3 regions of the Paenibacillus vulneris genome follow, and region 2 is predicted to be linked to each of the others. Evidence: riboswitches for the same ligand, from Rfam matches in the RefSeq annotation. Region 2 holds a riboswitch; each other region holds the start of a gene.
What was found. A riboswitch is a leader RNA that binds a small molecule or an ion and turns the genes downstream of it on or off. The one in region 2 is predicted to bind cobalamin.
Positions count from the first base shown of each region.

Region 1: linked by a shared signal. The riboswitch ahead of ABEA66_RS06770 (ABC transporter substrate-binding protein) and the one ahead of cobJ (precorrin-3B C(17)-methyltransferase) in region 2 are both predicted to bind cobalamin.
Region 3: linked by a shared signal. The riboswitch ahead of ABEA66_RS16260 (ABC transporter substrate-binding protein) and the one ahead of cobJ (precorrin-3B C(17)-methyltransferase) in region 2 are both predicted to bind cobalamin.

Region 1 is NZ_BAABJG010000006.1:308,945-314,899, reverse strand. It holds gene ABEA66_RS06785 (aminotransferase class I/II-fold pyridoxal phosphate-dependent enzyme) at 1-302, shown strand, start outside; gene ABEA66_RS06780 (aspartyl-phosphate phosphatase Spo0E family protein) at 426-692, shown strand; gene ABEA66_RS06775 (hypothetical protein) at 824-1,366, shown strand; cobalamin riboswitch at 1,412-1,610, shown strand; gene ABEA66_RS06770 (ABC transporter substrate-binding protein) at 1,798-2,826, shown strand; gene ABEA66_RS06765 (FecCD family ABC transporter permease) at 2,828-3,865, shown strand; gene ABEA66_RS06760 (ABC transporter ATP-binding protein) at 3,907-4,728, shown strand; gene cobT (nicotinate-nucleotide--dimethylbenzimidazole phosphoribosyltransferase) at 4,773-5,837, shown strand; gene ABEA66_RS06750 (bifunctional adenosylcobinamide kinase/adenosylcobinamide-phosphate guanylyltransferase) at 5,857-5,955, shown strand, end outside.
Region 2 is NZ_BAABJG010000006.1:613,842-619,796, reverse strand. It holds gene ABEA66_RS08265 (metallophosphoesterase) at 1-774, opposite strand, end outside; gene ABEA66_RS08260 (hypothetical protein) at 1,012-1,158, shown strand; gene ABEA66_RS08255 (NAD-dependent epimerase/dehydratase family protein) at 1,567-2,595, shown strand; gene ABEA66_RS08250 (hypothetical protein) at 2,761-2,955, shown strand; gene ABEA66_RS08245 (helix-turn-helix domain-containing protein) at 2,966-3,349, opposite strand; cobalamin riboswitch at 3,583-3,808, shown strand; gene cobJ (precorrin-3B C(17)-methyltransferase) at 4,032-5,828, shown strand; gene ABEA66_RS08235 (sirohydrochlorin chelatase) at 5,858-5,955, shown strand, end outside.
Region 3 is NZ_BAABJG010000015.1:596,299-602,253, reverse strand. It holds gene nrdI (class Ib ribonucleoside-diphosphate reductase assembly flavoprotein NrdI) at 1-335, shown strand, start outside; gene nrdE (class 1b ribonucleoside-diphosphate reductase subunit alpha) at 322-2,406, shown strand; gene nrdF (class 1b ribonucleoside-diphosphate reductase subunit beta) at 2,433-3,398, shown strand; cobalamin riboswitch at 3,472-3,664, shown strand; gene ABEA66_RS16260 (ABC transporter substrate-binding protein) at 3,812-5,407, shown strand; gene nikB (nickel ABC transporter permease) at 5,409-5,955, shown strand, end outside.

The DNA.
Region 1 (5,955 bases), 300 kb from region 2:
AGGACCGCATGGTAGAGTCCTATAACCAACGGCGCCGGCTTGTCGTTCAAGGCTTCCGGGACATCGGGCTCGAGTGCCATGAGCCGCAGGGAGCGTTCTATGCCTTCCCTTCGATTGCCTCTACAGGGCTAAGCTCGGAAGAGTTTGCCCAGCGTTTGCTCCTTGAAGCGAAGGTCGCTGCGGTGCCGGGATATGTGTTCGGCTTGGGCGGAGAAGGCTTCGTGCGCTGCTCCTACGCGACTTCCGTCAATCAATTGCTGGAAGCGATCGAAAGGATCGGAAATTTTATACGTAAATTATAGTTTCGACAAAAGTAGTCATTTCCATCCCCGACAAAAACTGTTATCTTTAATAGTATAGAAGTTTCATATCCTTTGGGGTTATGGGACTTCCGAATCTAAAGATATGCCAGGGGGGGATGAAGAATGGCTTTTCCGGAATATCAGCTTAGGCATTACCCGCAAATTGGTTGGATTCGAGAGAATAATCAGCAAGCCAAGTGGTTTTTTGGGAAAAAGAAGCGGTCATCTTCTGACGTATCTTTGGAAGAAGAGATTTATAGGTTGCGTCAGGAGCTCGAACGACTGGTTCAGAGCGAGCAATGCTTGACCTCACCGGAAGTTGTGAAGATCAGCATGATCCTGGACAAAAAGATAAATGAGTATATGAATCGAAATAAGAGGAGCCGGTAACGGTTCCTTTTTTTACATTTCAGCCTGCGGCCATCTCCTTTTTTATCTCTAGTTTTGAAAGAAACGAGACATTTATGATATGATTGGGGGTAACAGCAATCCAAGAAAGCGCATCTATAAGGAGAGGGAACATGAAAGGGAAATTCATGCTCATCATCATGCTGCTGCTGGTGCTAGCCGGCTGCGGCGGGGGACCCAAGGCTGATGTATTGATTTTTATGACAGGCCCCAATGGAATTCCGAACGAAGTGGGAGATAAGCTGCAGGCTGCGCTGCAAACGAAGCTTGGCGAAGCTCCGACCGTAAAGATTCAGACCACGCCGATGTTTTCTATGGATAAATTGGTCGTTGAAATTGCGGCGGGAGATAACAGCATCATTATTGTGCCGACGGAGCAGTTTAAAACGATAGGCCAGCAGGGCGGCTATGTCAGTCTGGATGATGTGGCGAAGCAGGAGGATTTTCCCGGAGGCGTTCTGGAGCTCCCGGTAGATTCCAAGGATAAGAATGCAGCGCCGAAGAAAGAGAAGCATTTGTACGGTATTCCTTTGGAACAAACCAAATGGTTTACAGAGCTTAATCTGAATGGCAAAGATTTGGTAGCCTTCATTCCGGCCAATGCCAAAAATCTGGAAAAGGGCTTACAGGTGATGAAGGTCATCGCGCAAAAATAGACCTAATGGACGTTCCTGCTGCATAGGCAGGTCTGACTTTAATTTCATAGAGTTATCCGACTAGGTGCCTGTCTGCTTAACAAGCCGGCAGGTTAAAAGGGAAGCCGGTGTGAATCCGGAGCGGTCCCGCCACTGTATTTTGGAGGGAGAGTCTCATAATGCCACTGTTCTGAACCGGAATGGGAAGGCGAGGCCTCCGTACAACTCCATAAGCCAGGAAACCTGCCTAATCGGGAATAGACCGGGCCTTTCGAGGAAAAAGGAGCGTCGCTTGCACGCGCTGCGTTCAGAATAACGGACAGCGTCTGCAATCGCATGCCCTCTGCTTCCTAATTGCAGCGATCAGGATCAGAGGGTTTTTGACGTGCATGCAAACCGGGACATGGAACAGGAACGATACAATGGGATGGAAGGACAAAGGAGGTACCACAATGTGGAGTGAAATGAAACGAAGCGGCGGAAAAAAATGGCTGGCGGCTGTGCTGGGTCTGGCGCTTGTGTTCAGCGCAGCCGGCTGCGCGCCGAAGGAGACGAAGCCCTCGGGCACGGCAGATCTGAAGGAGCCGGCTAAAGCGAGCAGCGGAGAACAGACAAGCCCTCCAGCCGCGAACGCAAAGGCTACAGTATATCCGTTGAAAGTGAAGGATGCAACAGGCAAGGAGTTTACCTTTGAAAAGGCGCCGGCCAAGATTGTGTCGGTGTCTCCCAGCGAGACGGAGACTCTGTTCGCTCTGGGCTTGGGCGACAAAGTCGTCGGCGTATCCGACTTTTGCGATTATCCGGAGGAAGCGAAGAAAAAGCCTAAGATGGGCAGCATCGTGAAGCCGAATGAGGAAGCGCTGATTGCGGCTAACGCGGATGTCGTGCTATCGGGCGTATCGCTCAAAACAGCAGCCGTCGAGCAGCTCAGAGGCTTGAATGTGAACGTGTTTAAGGTAGAGCCCAAGACGATTGACGACGTCATGAACAATATTTTGAAATTCGGGCAAATTTTTGACAAGCAGGAGCAGGCGGAGAAGCTGGTAGCTTCTATGAAGGCGGATCGTCAGAAGGTTACGGATGCCGTCAAGGATCTGAAGCCGGAGCAAAAGAAAAGGGTGCTCATGGAATTTTCTCCGGGCTGGACGGTAGGGAAGGGAGAATTCATGGACGAGCTGATCAACTTGGCTGGCGGTATTAATGTTTCTTCCGACATTACCGGGTACGCGAAGCTGAATGAAGAAAAGGTGATCGCGGATAATCCTCAAGTGATTTTGTACCCGAAAAATCTGATCGATGAAAATTCCAAGAAGTCCATGGATCAAATCATTAGAGAGCGGACTAGCTGGGCTAATGTCGATGCGATCAAAAACAACAAGCTGGCGGGGTTGGATAAGGACTCGATCAGCCGTCCGGGACCGCGGATTACAGCAGCGCTGGTAGATGTAGCCAAAGGCATTTATCCGGAATTGGTGAAATAAAATGAAGCGGAAGCTAATGGCATGGGGAGGAGCGGGAGTGCTGCTCCTTCTTCTTTCCGTGACGATCAGTTTATCCATCGGTACGGTTCATGTGCCGCTCCTGCATGTATGGGGCATTCTGGCGCATCATCTGCCCGGAATCGGAGGCTCGGTTCCCGTGGACTGGCAGCCGGCCTCCGAGCAGATTATTTGGCGCGTCCGGCTGCCCCGCGTACTGCTGGGTGTGCTGGTCGGCGCTTCCTTGGGCATTGCGGGTGCGGCCTTCCAGGGTGTGCTGCGCAATCCGCTGGCGGACCCCTATACGTTGGGGGTTTCTTCTGGCGCCTCGGTCGGCGCTGCTTTCCTGATCTTGTTCGGGCTGCAGTTTGCCCTGCTGGGCTCGGCAACTGTTCCGGTTGTCGCATTCATTACAGGAGCGCTATCCTTGATCACTGTGATTATGCTCGCAAGAACGGGCGGCAAGATACGGATGGAAGCCCTGATTTTATCCGGGGTCGTCATGCAGGCCTTTCTCGGGGCCTTCGTCTCGTTTATGGTCGCGATGTCCAAGCAGGTTATTAATGAAATTGTGTTTTGGCTGATGGGCAGCCTGGCGCTTCGGGGCTGGATGTATTCGCTTGTGCTGCTGCCCTACTTGGCGATCGGCGTCATGATCCTGTTCGGCTATGGAAGAGCGATGAATTTATTCGCTTTGGGCGAGCAGCAGGCGGCCTATCTGGGTATAAGGGTCGAGCGAACGAAGCTTATTGTGCTGGCGGCTGCAACGCTGATTACGGCGGCGGCCGTGTCGGTCTCCGGGGTCGTAGGCTTTGTCGGCCTGATCGTGCCGCATTTGCTGCGGCTGATCGTAGGGCCGGACTATCGGCTGCTGCTGCCTCTTTCCCTTATCGGGGGAGCAATCTACGTACTGTGGGCGGATACGCTTGCCCGTACGGTCCTGAGTCCGACGGAAATTCCGCTCGGAGTGGTAACCGCGTTCATGGGGGCTCCGTTTTTTGCCTATTTATTAAAAAGAAGCAAGCGATTGTCGAACGAATAATTTACGATGCCAAGATGTTGAAGGGAAGGGGGCTGCAGGAAATGAACAGTGAGGAAGCTCATGCAGATGAGAAAGTTATTGCCGTGGAGGGTGTGGGATTAGCGTATTCCTCGAGGCAGGTGCTCGATAAGGTGAGCTTTTCGGTATCCTCGGGCGAATGCTTCGGCATCATCGGTCCGAACGGCAGCGGCAAGTCGACGCTGCTGAAGCTGATCTCCGGCGTAGAGAAGCCTTCTGCAGGCCGGGTCCTTCTGAACGGCAAAGAGGCATGCGAATACCCGCGCAAGCAGCTGGCCCGATGGGCGGCCGTGCTCCAGCAGGATGCCCTTCCCCCGCTTGGCTTTACCGTGCGCGAGGTCATTGCGATGGGCCGCTATCCGTTTCAAAACTGGCTCGGCGATGAAGCCGGGGCTGTGGACTCGGAGCGGCTAATCGATGATATCCTCGAGCGGCTGGAGCTGCGACAGCTGGAGCACCGCAGCATCGACGCATTGAGCGGCGGCGAGCGGCAGCGCGTCGCGCTCGGTAAGGTGATGGCGCAGCAGCCGAAGCTTCTGCTGCTGGACGAGCCGACCACGTATCTGGATATTGGCTATCAGGTCCAGATGATGGATTGGATTCGCTCCTGGCAGCAGGAATCAGGTCTTACCGTTATCGCCGTGCTGCACGAATTGAATTTGGCCGCGCAATATTGCGGCAGGCTGTTATTGCTGCAAAACGGCCGTATAGCAGGGATCGGCGAACCGGAGGAGGTTCTCCGAAGCGAGCTGCTGGAGCGGGTATACCGTACACAGCCAATCGTGCTTAAGCATCCGGTTACCGGCGTACCGCAAATTCTTTTGCAGAGCGGGGCCGATTCATAGCAGGTTAAAAGATATAGGAACCAGATTTGGGAGGGACACGAACGATGTACAATAGAGATTGGCTGAACCGGGCGGTGTCAGAGATAACGCCTCTGGATCAGGAGGCGATGGAGGCGGCAGAACGCCATCTGGACCAGCTGACCAAGCCTCCGGGCAGCTTGGGCAAGCTGGAGGAAGTGGCACGTCAGCTGGCCGGTATTAGCGGCCAAGTTGTGCCTGAGCTGGGGAAGAAAGCCGTCATTGTGATGGCGGCGGACCACGGCGTATGTGAGGAAGGCGTTAGTGCGTTCCCGGCTGAGGTGACTCCGCAAATGGTGATGAATTTCCTGAACGGCGGAGCGGCGGTTAATGTGCTGTCAAGGCATACGGGCGCGGACGTCGTCTGTGTCGATATCGGGGTGAATGCGGATTTGGAGCATCCCGGGCTAGTTTCGAGAAGTGTTCGCAAGGGCACTCGCAATATGGCGAAGGAAGCGGCAATGACCGAAGAAGAGGCCATTCAGGCGATAGTTACCGGCATGGACCTGGTCAAGGAGCTGGCAGGTCAGGGTTACACCCTGTTTGCGACAGGTGAGATGGGGATTGGCAATACGACGGCCAGCTCAGCGCTATTAGCGGTATTAAGCGGAACCGATGTCGGCGTTACGGTTGGCCGTGGGACCGGAATCGACGATCAGAAGCTGCTGCATAAGCAGGCCGTCATTGAACGGGCGATTGCCGTCAATCAGCCCGATCCGGCAGACCCGATCGATGTGCTTGCCAAGGTAGGCGGCTTGGAAATCGCCGGGTTGACCGGCGTCATTCTCGGAGCGGCGATGCATCGCAGGCCGATTGTGATCGACGGCTTCATCTCCTCGGCGGCCGCCTTGGCAGCAAGCCGTATCGCTCCGCTTAGCGCGTCATACATGATCGCTTCGCACTTATCGCAGGAGCAAGGACATGCGCGCTTGCTCGAAGCGGTGGGCTTGTCCCCTATGCTGCGCATGGATATGAGGCTTGGCGAGGGCACGGGAGCCGTGCTGGCTTTTCCGCTTATTGAAGCGTCGGTGAAAATCATGAAGGAGATGGCTTCCTTCGCCTCGGCAGGCATCTCTACCTCCAATAATTAATGGAAAGGCTGGACGGCAAATGCTGGTATTGGTGACGGGCGGAGCCCGCAGCGGCAAAAGCTCCTTTGCCGAAGCTTACGCATCACGGCTTGAGCAGCGCGGCATTTACATCGCGACA
Region 2 (5,955 bases):
TCGTACCAGGAAGCGAAGGTTGATGCCGGTCTGGCCAATGCCTTTGGAAATATAGTAAGTCCCGTAAGAATTCCTGTGCAGTCCCTTGTAAATGCCCTGCGCAGGCAGCTCGCCCATTGGCCGCAGCTTATAGAAGCAGGGGATGGCGAATTGTTTGCCGTGAAGATGTCCCGCCATTAAGTAATCGTAGCTTTCGCGGATGCTCAGAACCACATTGGGATCGTGTGTGATGATGACCCGTGGTACCTGAGTATCGGTCATGCGGAACGCTTGGAGGATGTTGCTTTTTCCGGTGTGATAATCATCGATGCCGATCAGCTGAAATCCGGGCAAACGGACCGACTCATTGCGCAGCAAGTGGATGCCCCGGTAGCGGAGGAGACGGATAAGACGGATGACCTTGCGCTGCTGGTAATCATGATTACCGAGGACGGCGAAGGTGGGAATGGGATGCTTCTCTAACATCCGCAGATAGCTGTCCAGTCGAAGCAGCTGCGATTCCAATTCGGTGAAATCGCCTGTAATGACTATGTAGTCGGGCTTAAGCCGAGTGATGTGCTTCGATAAGGCAGATGGGGAAATGCGCAGCCGCTCCACATGGAGGTCGCTGATTTGAAGTATGGACAGATTAAGGCCGATTGGGTTACGGATTTGCTCTACCTTTAGCCACTGGGTCGGCAAAACGAATAAGGCATACACAAGTGCGAGCAGGATGATGAAGGCGGCGGCATACAGCACAATGATTTTCCCCCCTCTAGAGCCGATATGATTCATGGTACACTAAATCTTACTAAAAGTGTATGTCCAATAAAAGTCGTACATGCTAATGCACTTTCACTGATGGTGAACAAAAGTCATCCAAAAATTTAATAAAGTAAACATTTTTTTATGGAATTCGACACAATCTCCTTTGACAAGATACATTACGTATCATACAGTGAATAAAGAGACCACATACTGTGATAGAGAAATTCATGTAAATATACGGAATAAGAGAAGGAGTGCAATAGAATGAGCAGCAGCAACAAGCAGCAGGAGAAGAAGAATGTAGATGTGTTGAGAATCTTGGCGCAGTTGAACATTGATGCGAGCAAGCTTGCATTGTTCGGTCCTCATGGACCTGATACGCTGCCCCCGACTCCTGGTTCTTCCTGCTAGTAAGCCCCTGTAGATGACTAAAATTACCTCTTTGGTTTACATAAAACTCCCGTTATCCTCCCGCACAGATCAGCTTCCAAGTGAATAAAAAGCCGCCCAAGAAGAGCTTGTGTTCTGATCGGACCTAGTCATGATGTCCCTGGAGAACCAGGATGTGAGTTCCTGTTCTTTGCTCAAGAGCGTAGGATCATGGAACAATCCGTCTTTCCTACTAAAATTGGCGGCGGCACCTAATTTCGGTTAACTTTTCTGGGACCTCTTGACTGGAGGCCTTTTTTTGTTTATATTGATACAAAATGTATCAATATTCGACGGGTCAAGCGCATCATGCGCTTAAGGATATAGGACTTTGGGAAAGCACCCGAACGAACGCTTAAACGACAATATCGAATCGGTGGAGGGATAAGGATGAAAGTACTAATTACAGGCGGAGTCGGCTTTATAGGGTCCCATACGGTGGACTGTGCCATTCAGGCAGGGCTGGATGTAGTAGTAGTCGACAATATGAGCACAGGGAAGGAAGCGAATCTGCATCCGGCATGCAAGCTGTATCGAATGGATGTTGCCAGCACGGAGTTAAGAAATATTTTTGAGCTGGAGCAGCCGGATTACTGTATCCATCTGGCGGAGAAAACCGATTTGAACGAAGCGATGGTCGTTCGGGGGCTGAGTCCCAATTTGCGCGGATTGATCTATTTGCTGGATCTGTGCAAGGAATTTTCGATCAAGAAGCTGGTCTACGGATCCTCCGCAGAGGTCTACGGTTCCTATGAGCCTAAGCCGATTGACGAAGCCGCTCCATGCGCTCCGGTCTCCTGCACAGGAATGTCCAAGCTGGCTCCCGAGGAATACATAAAGCTGTACGGCGCGTTGTATGGACTTAACTACACGATTTTAAGGTATGCGAACGTGTATGGCTGCCGGCAAAAGAGGTATGGAAGCGGGGGCGTAATCTCGGCCTTTCTGGAAACCTTCGTCAACGGCGAGAAAGCCATCATTCAAGGGAAAGGCCTTCAGACCCGGGATTTCGTCTATGTATCCGATGTGGCTTCCGCCAACGTTCAAGCCCTGTCCTTGTCCAACAGCGATACCTACAACATAGGCACGGGAACGGCAACGTCCATTCTGGAATTGTTCGAGCTGATGAATGAGATGACGAATCAAAAAGTAAAGCCCGTATTCGTAACGGCGCGTCCGGAGGACCATCTGCATGTCTGCGTTTCCTGGGACAAAGCGGCCAAGGGCTGGGGATGGAGTCCCAGGATCCAGCTGCGGGAGGGCTTGACCCAGCTTATGGGGGATTTTATGTACCAAAGGCTTATGGACAAAATCAATGGAGTTCAGGAAACGGCGCCCGAGCCTGTGGCAGCCAGTATGCTGATTCGCCGTATGGCCGTGAAGAAATCGGCCCGAAGGCTGAAAACTTCCTCTTTATAAGCCGTTGAACCGCGTTGATAAAGATTTATTTAGAATAGCTTATTCGACAAAATGATCGGTGTTTTTTACCAAAACACTCCCAGTATGCGACACCTTTTTTTGAACATCTCCGATATAATACTAGACATTGAAAGTCTATGAGACGAGATGGAGTGTGGGTTGCAAATGGAAGAGAACAAGAAAACGGTGGATATCGACACCGTCCTGAATCAGCTCGGTATCCCCAGAGACAAGTACGATCAATGGCTGGCTCTTCAAGAAGCCGTGAAGGAACCGATCAAGCCTCAATACAAAGGCCTCGATAAACCGTTATTTTCATATATGTACAAGGAACTAGGCATGATGGAGTACAGCAAGTAGCCGTACCTCATCATGGCTTATTTTTGTCGGCAGGGAGAGAACGCTCGGACCGAATGAAAGCGATGAAGCTTTTGGACTCCTCCAGTGTGAGTTCTCTTCCGTCAATAGTCAGAATGAATTTGTCCAGAATAGCTTCGTCCGAAAGCTCAAGATAGCTGATAAATTCCTCCGTGCCGTCCGCAAAGCTTCCGGGATGATCCGTGCGGCCCATCAAATAGTCTATCGATACGCCGAATATATCGGCAATTTTTTGAATGGTTTCATAATCCGGCTCTCTCCTATTATTTTCATAATGAGAAAGGGCGGAACGGGTAATTCCTACTTTATAGGCAAGCTCTTCCTGGGTCATGTACCCTTTGCTCCGCAGTTTGGCTATTCGCTGCCCGTATTTCATAGAGCATCCTTCCACCTTTGCTGTTGTAAATCGGCTGACCTTCCTCATTCCAGCTCTTCTGTATAGTCGGCTATATTGTTCGTAAGCTATCGTTTTGTTTCAATGGGTATGCTGTAAAAAATAAGAACTTCGGCCCATACCTCCCGGGGCATCGAACGGCTTGTCGTTAACGGCGGGAGGGCGCGCAGTTATAGACAAAGCTTCGCTCCGGGTGATATGATGACTCTGGACAATCAAATACGGATGAATTAGGTGCTGAATGAAATCATGCCTCATTTGGCTTAAAAGGGAAGCCCGGTGCAAAGCCGGCACGGTCCCGCCACTGTGAAGAGTGCCTTTCCATAAGAAAGGCTTGTTATGCCGATGTTGTTGCCACTGGAGCGCCATAGAGCGCGTCTGGGAAGGGAATCGGATGACGAAGCTCGAAGTCAGGAGACCTGCCTAATTTCAAAACACTGTTGACCTACGAGGATAGGGAGGTGTTAGAGATCGGCTTACTTAAGGAATGGTAATGGCATATCGAATGTAATGTCATTGGAATTCTTGAGAACGCGGGCTGCAAGAGCATTTCTAACACTTTCTGTAGGAATGCTCTTTTTTGTGCTGCATAAAAGTAAGGAAGACATGTTCGAGTTGCAACCATCATGATGTATTTATATAGGAAGGAAAGGATGTGCGGCGAATGGCGGGAAAACTGCTTATCATCGGCTTCGGACCGGGAAGCTTCGAGCATATTACGAAACGGGCGCGGGAGGCCATTGAAGAAAGTGAAGTTATCATCGGCTATAACACGTACGTGGATCTTATCCGTGGACTTCTCACCGATCAGGAGATTGTACGGACAGGGATGACGGAGGAAGTGAGCCGGGCTCAGGAGGCCGTTCGGCAAGCGGAGTCCGGGAAAAAGGTAGCGGTTATCTCGAGCGGCGATGCCGGTGTATACGGGATGGCCGGACTGGTGTACGAGGTGCTGATGGAAAAAGGCTGGAGGCGGGACGGCGGCGTGGAAGTCGAGATAATCCCCGGCATATCGGCGATTAACTCTTCCGCCTCGCTGCTTGGGGCCCCGGTCATGCACGATGCCTGCACGATAAGCTTAAGCGATCATCTGACGCCGTGGGAGCTGATTGCCCGGCGCGTCGAGGCGGCGGCCCAGGCGGACTTCGTCATTGCGCTGTACAACCCCCGCAGCGGCAGACGAACCCGGCAAATTGTGGAGACGCAGCGCATATTGCTGAAATACCGCTCGCCGGAGACGCCGGTCGGCATCGTGAAGAGTGCCTACCGGGACCGTCAGCATGTGGTGCTGACAACTTTGCGCGATATGCTCGATCATGAGATCGGGATGCTGACGACGGTCATTATCGGCAATGCGTCGACGACGGTCTACGACGGTCTGATGATCACCCCGCGCGGTTATCAGCGCAAGTATACTCTCGGCGCCGATGTACAGCCGCTTAAGCCGCACCAACGGCTGCAGGAAGCGGCGGAGCCTTGGGCGCTGCAGCAGTGGGACGAGGCAGAGGCGGTCGATGCGGATGACGAGGATTGGGCTTGGGAAGGCGAAGGCCAAGTGGAAAGCGGCCGGGAAGCCGTGGCCCGCACCGCAAGGGAGACGGCTCCTGCAAGCTCCGCCGGCGGCGGAAGCACGGGCGGAGCGGTGCTGGCTGTCAGCGCGGTCAGTGTGGCTGAGCGCGAGGAGCGGAGCAGCGGCCCCGGTACCGACTCGCCGCTAATGCTGGCGATGGAGGCGCTGCGCCTGTCCGATCTCAGCCGAGGCGTGGTCACGGAGCCGGGCAGCACGCCTGCCTCGGCGGGATTGTTCCGCCAGCAAGCGATCTTCGAGCTTGCGGTAAGTCCGGGCGTCGCCGAGAAGCGTTTTACCGCCAGACAGATGCTTGCGCTGGCTGAGGTCGTTGGCGAGAAGGGGACGATGGAGTATACGCCCCATCACCAAATGATTATCCGGGTTCCGACATCGAATCCCGATGACATTACGACGAAGCTGCGGCAGGAAGGCTTCCTGCTGGCGCCGATCGGCGATGTAGCGCAGCTTAAAGCTTGCGACTTTTGCAATGCGGAGAAGGCGGATGCGATTCCGTACGCTGAGGAGCTGCAGAAGCGGATCGGCGGCTTGAGCGTGCCGAAGGAGCTGCGCATCGGCTTGAACGGGTGCGGAATGGCTTGTTATGGGGCGGTGCACGAGGATATCGGCATCGTATACCGGAAGGAGAAATTCGATTTGTTCCTGGGCGGCAAGACGGTCGGGCGCAATGCGCATCCGGGACAGCCGGTCGCCGAGGGTATTGAGCCGGATCAATTGGTAGACATGATCGAACGGATTGTACAGCGGTATATTTCGGATGGTCATCCGAATGAGCGATTCCATAAATATTTTAAAAGAGTAAAGGAAGTAGAAGGTTATCGTCACCAAGAGGTGCCGGTTTTCCAAATTGAAAACGCGGTATGCGGCGATTAATACGGAAATAAAGACAGGGAGGGAACAGGATGAATGCGGTTTTGTTTGTAGGCCACGGCAGTAAGGATGCGGAAGGTAATGAGGAGGTACGGGAGTTCGTCCGTTCTATTGCATCGAAGATGGACCA
Region 3 (5,955 bases), on a different contig from region 2:
CGGGAAATGTTCGCCGTTTTGTCGAAAAGCTGAATATGCGAGTGGTTCAAATAGAGGAAATGATGACGGTGAATGAACCGTTCGTTCTAATCACCTATACTACGGGCTTCGGTCAAGTGCCTCAGAAAGTGATGTCCTTTCTTCAAAAGAATCATGCGAATCTCATGGGAGTTTCAGCTAGCGGTAATCGGAATTGGGGAGAAGGCTTTGCCCGAAGCGCCGATCTTATCGCGAAATTATATAAGGTACCGGTAGTAAGCAAGTTTGAGCTTTCAGGAACGAAGCAGGATGTAGAGCGGTTTAAACAGGAGGTGCGTTTGGTTGCTGCATATTGAATTGAACAATTTGTTGCTGCAAAGAGATACGGACGGCTTTTTTCAATTGGAAAAGGATAAGGAAGCCGTAAAGGCGTTTATGGAAGAAGTACATAGCAAAAGCGTACAATTCGCGGATACGAGTGCGAAAGTGCGCTATATGATCGATAACGACTATTACGAGGATGTATATCAGCAGTATTCACCGGCTGACGTTGAGGAAATTTACGAAATCGCGCATAGCTATCGCTTCGAATTTCCTTCCTACATGGCGGCATCCAAATTTTATACGGATTACGCAGTGAAGAGCAATGACCGCACGATGTACTTGGAGCATTACCCGGATAGAGTGGCGATTGTAGCGCTGCATCTGGCTCGTGGAGATATGAATACGGCTAGAACACTGACTACGGCCATGATGGACCAACGTGTGCAGCCGGCGACTCCGACATTTCTGAATGCGGGCAAGAGCCGTCGCGGAGAAATGGTTTCGTGCTTTTTGCTGGAAATGGACGATTCTCTGAATTCGATTAACTATGTTCTCGGCACATGCATGCAGCTTTCCAAAATCGGAGGAGGGGTGGCGGTCAATTTATCCAAATTACGCGGCCGCGGAGAACCGATTAAAGATGTAGAAGGTGCGGCAAAAGGCATTATGCCGGTGCTCAAATTGATGGAGGATGCCTTCTCCTATGCCGATCAAATGGGGCAGCGCAGAGGGTCGGGAGCTGCGTATTATAACATTTTCGGCTGGGATATTATGGAGCTGCTCGACAGCAAGAAGATCAATGCCGATGAAAAAACACGCCTTAAGACTTTATCGATCGGGTTGATCATCCCTAACAAGTTCTATCAGCTGGCGGAAGAAAACAAGCCTCTGCACGTGTTTGCTCCTTATTCCGTTTATAAAGCGTATGGAACCCATTTGGATGATATGGATCTTGATGCTATGTATGATGAATTACTGGCTAATGATCGTGTGCGTAAGAAAGTCGTGATGAGCGCACGCGATATGATGATCAAGATCTCCATGATTCAGCTGGAATCAGGCTATCCTTACATTATGAACAAAACCAATGCCAATCGCGTACACCCACTGAAGCAGCTGGGCGCGATAAAAATGTCGAACCTCTGCACGGAAATTTTCCAGCTGCAGGAGACATCGGAAATCAACGATTACGGCCAGCCGGATAGAATCCGCCGCGATATCAGCTGCAACCTTGCTTCCTTGAACATTGCCAACGTGATGGAGCTGAATAAAGTGAAGGAATCCGTTAAGGAAGGGATTACCGCACTGACAGCGGTCAGCGATATGACGACCGTCGCCAATGCCCCTGGCGTTGCCAAAGCGAATCAAGAGATGCATTCGGTCGGACTTGGAGCGATGAACCTTCACGGCTACTTGGCCAAAAATAAAATCGCTTATGAAAGCGAAGAAGCCAAAGATTTCGTTCGTGCTTTCTTTATGATGATGAACTATTACTCGTTGGAAAGAAGCATGGAGATTGCCAAAGAGCGCGGCGTTACGTTTGCAGGCTTCGAGCAATCCGACTATGCGAACGGCACTTACTTCGACCGTTATTTGGAAACGGACTACAGACCCGTTACAAGTAAGGTACAAGAGCTGTTCAAGGACATGACGATCCCGTCTCCCGAAGATTGGGCGAGCCTGAAGTCCGCTGTACAAGCTTACGGATTATATCATGCTTACCGGCTTGCGATTGCGCCGACACAGAGCATTTCCTATATCCAGAATGCAACGTCAAGCGTAATGCCGATTGTCGAGCAAATCGAAACGCGTACCTATGCCAACTCTACTACCTATTATCCGATGCCGTATTTGAGCAGAGATAACTACTTCTTCTATAAATCGGCTTATCAGATGGATCAGTTCAAGGTATTGGATTTGATTGCCGAAATTCAAACGCATGTGGACCAGGGAATATCCACGGTACTTCACGTCAACAGCGATGTGACTACGAGACAGCTGGCTCGATACTATATTTACGCAGCTAAAAAAGGACTGAAATCTCTTTATTACACTCGGACGAACCATCTTTCCGTTGAAGAGTGCATCAGTTGTTCCGTATAAGATAAGCTGGAAAGGGAGTTGCAGCAATGAGTGTTTGGAAAGCCGTGAATTGGAACCGTCCAGATGACGATTTTACGGATACATTCTGGAAGCAAAATATTATGCAATTTTGGACGGATGAGGAGATTCCGCTATCCGATGATAAAATGTCCTGGCTGACATTAAACGATGCGGAGCGGGACCTGTACATGAAGGTACTTGGCGGTTTAACGCTGCTCGATACGGTACAAGGCGGCGTCGGAATGCCCAAAATTCTCGAGCTCGTCGAAGGGCTGCAGCGTAAAGCGGTCCTCGGCTTTATGGGGATGATGGAGCAAATCCATGCCAAATCGTATAGCAGTATTTTTACCACATTGGCATCGACGGAAGAGATCGATAGCATTTTTCAATGGATTGAAAACAACCGTTTCCTACAGGTCAAAGCGGAGACGATATCCCAATATTATAACAACATTCACTCACGCAAAGATTTGTACTTGGCGATGGCAGCTTCCGTACTGCTCGAGAGCTATCTGTTCTATAGCGGCTTCTTTTATCCGCTGTACCTTGCCGGGCAAGGGAAAATGACGAGCAGCGGGGAGATCATTAACCTGATTCTGCGCGATGAGAGCATTCACGGGTTGTATGTCGGCATGCTGGCTCAAGAGGTGTATGCCCAATTGGATCAGGACGAACAGCAAGCTGCTTATGAGACATTGCAAGGACTTCTTCGCTACTTGCACAGCAACGAAGAGCAATATACAGAGGAGTTGTATACCGCAGTAGGGCTGACGGGCGAAGTGAAAGCCTTCTTGCGTTATAATGCAAACAAAGCCATGATGAACCTGGGGCTGGAGCCTTTGTTCCCGGAAGAGGATATCAATCCTATCGTCCTTAACGGGATTAATACCCGTACGAAGCAGCATGATTTCTTTTCCAAGAAAGGCAACGGGTATATTCGGACGGTTAACGTGGAAACTTTGACGGATGATGATTTCCTGTTTGGTGACTGATGCTTTATGATGGATGCTTCACGCTTGCCCAAAATCGAATTATCCTATATGATCAGATAAGCTTCATACAAATTGCATATAAGGGGAACAAGGTGCTTTAGCAGATGCTAAAGCTTAATAGGGAAGTTCGGTGCAATACCGACGCGGTCCCGCCACTGTAATGGAGGAGTCACAGCAACGGTGCCACTGGTCTAGCCATAGACCGGGAAGGCTGCTGATGATGAGGAGTCCAGAGCCAGGAGACCTGCCTGTTCTGACAGCACTGCTTTTACCTACGGCTGATAGGGAAGTGTTAAAGACGGCTTTTCGTTTGTTCCTCAACAACCGGGGCATCTTTACCTTTCTAGCTTCACGTCTGGGTAAAGATGTCTTTTTTGTATTTCATTTTTAGAAAGAAAGAGGAATTGATAATTATGCATCCTTCATTTTTTCGGAGCAAAATGGCACTTCAGCTTATCCTGTTGACGCTTTGCGTACTGCTTACATTGGCCGGGTGCAGTCCGTCTGCGCAGCCTCAGGCTAATTCATCTGCTTCCTCCGGCAGCGTACATCCGGAAGAGGTCGTGCTGGCCGCTCCTCGCGATCTGGCTCCGGGTCCTCAGGATGCCTACTACACAAGTACAATTCTTTATGTTTGGGAGCCGTTAATTGCAGCCTCCGAGGATGGACAGCCTGCCCCCAAGCTGGCAAAGTCTTGGAAGATGTCCGAGGACGGCAAGGAATGGACCTTTCAGCTGCGGGAGAATGTTCAGTTTCATGATGGAGAGAAGCTGAATGCTGATGCGGTCATCGCTAACTTTAACCGGTACAAGCAAGTAAGTCCCAAGAGCTCGCCGTTCTATACTCTGGATATCAAAAGCTCTTATCCTGGGTTAAAGGATGTCGTCAAGGTCGACGATATGTCCTTCAAGCTCGTCTTCGAGAATCCGCAACCGACTTTACTGTATTCGATGGTGAATTTCTCAAGCCCGATCTACAGCCCTAAAAATTTCAATGAAAAAGGCGATTTTAATGGCCTTCCTCAAGGAACAGGCCCTTTCAAGCTGATCGAACATAAGAAGGACCAATTTGCATTGTTGGAAGCTTTCGACGGCTATTATGGTCAGAAGGCTGCCAGCCAACGGATACGTGTTCGCGTCATTCCGGATCCTGATACCAGACTTGCCGCTTTGAAATCAGGAGAGATTATGGGGGTTATGGACCTCGGTGCTATTCCTCCGACTCTGGCCAAAGAACTGTTGAAGGATTCGCAATTCGAGCTTTCGGCTACAAAATCAACCATCTCTCATTATCTTCATCCGAATGGAAAAAAAGCGCCTTTTGACAACCCCAAAATACGTCAAGCCGTTAGCATGATGATAGACCGCCAGCAATTAGTGAAGGAGCTTTATTTGGGTTATCCTGCGGCAACGGTTAATTTTCTGAACAATACCTCGCCGTTTTATAAGGATATCCCATTGGACTATCGGCCAGAAGAGGCCAAGAAATTGGCAGCTGAAGTACTGGGCAATCAAAGAAAAAGCATCGAGTTGATCGTGCCGACTTACGGCTTGGACCGTTACCCATATAAAGCGCAAGCAGAGCTTTTTCAATCCGTGCTGAAGGAATTGCAGCTGGATGTGAATATCCGCATTCTGGATGGGGCCGCCTTTAAAGATGCCGAGGCCAAAGGAGATTATGACCTGGCATTGGCTACGCAAGGTCTTCCGAACGGAGACCCGTATACGTTATTCACCAACTATTTATCCAGCACAGGCTCCAGCAATAAAAGCTACAGCCTTGGCTACAAAAACGACAGAGTGGACCAGCTGCTGAATCAAGCAAAAGCCACCCTGAGCATGGACGAGCGCAAAGGCATCTATAATGAGCTTCAGACGATAGCGGCATCCGATTTGCCGACGATTCCATTGTTCAACGATGCGAGCTTGATTGCTTACAACAAGAAAATTACCGGTTATAAGGCAACGATTTACGGAACTACGCTTCCCGAGCTCAAATGGGCATCGTAACATGATGTATTTCATTAGACGGATAGCAGCAGCCATTCCGGTCATTATGGGTATTTCTTTTATAGCTTTTGCACTAAGTGTAGCTTCGCCCGGAGATCCTGCGGTCCAAGCTTTAAGCATGAATGGGATTAAGGAGCCGACAGAGCAAGAAATTGAGGCGAAAAGGGCAGAGCTTGGATTGAATGATCCGATGATTGTCCAATATGCTCATTGGCTGTGGAAAGCGAGTCATGGGGATCTTGGAATTTCTTATATGACGAAGGAATCCGTAAGCGGAGAGCTGCTGCGCCGGCTTCCTGTAACATTGAGTGTTTCGGGGATGGCCTTGGTCATCGCAGTAGGCACTGGAATCCCATTGGGAATGCTCATGGCCATGAAGAAAAACACATCTTTTGACCATACGGCGCGAATATTGGCTTTATCCCTGGTTTCAATCCCAGGCTTCTGGCTGGCCATTCTGATGATTACCGTATTCTCCGAAAAGCTTCACTGGCTGCCTACCAGCGGCTACGGAACCTTTAAACATCTCATTATGCCTGCCATCGTAT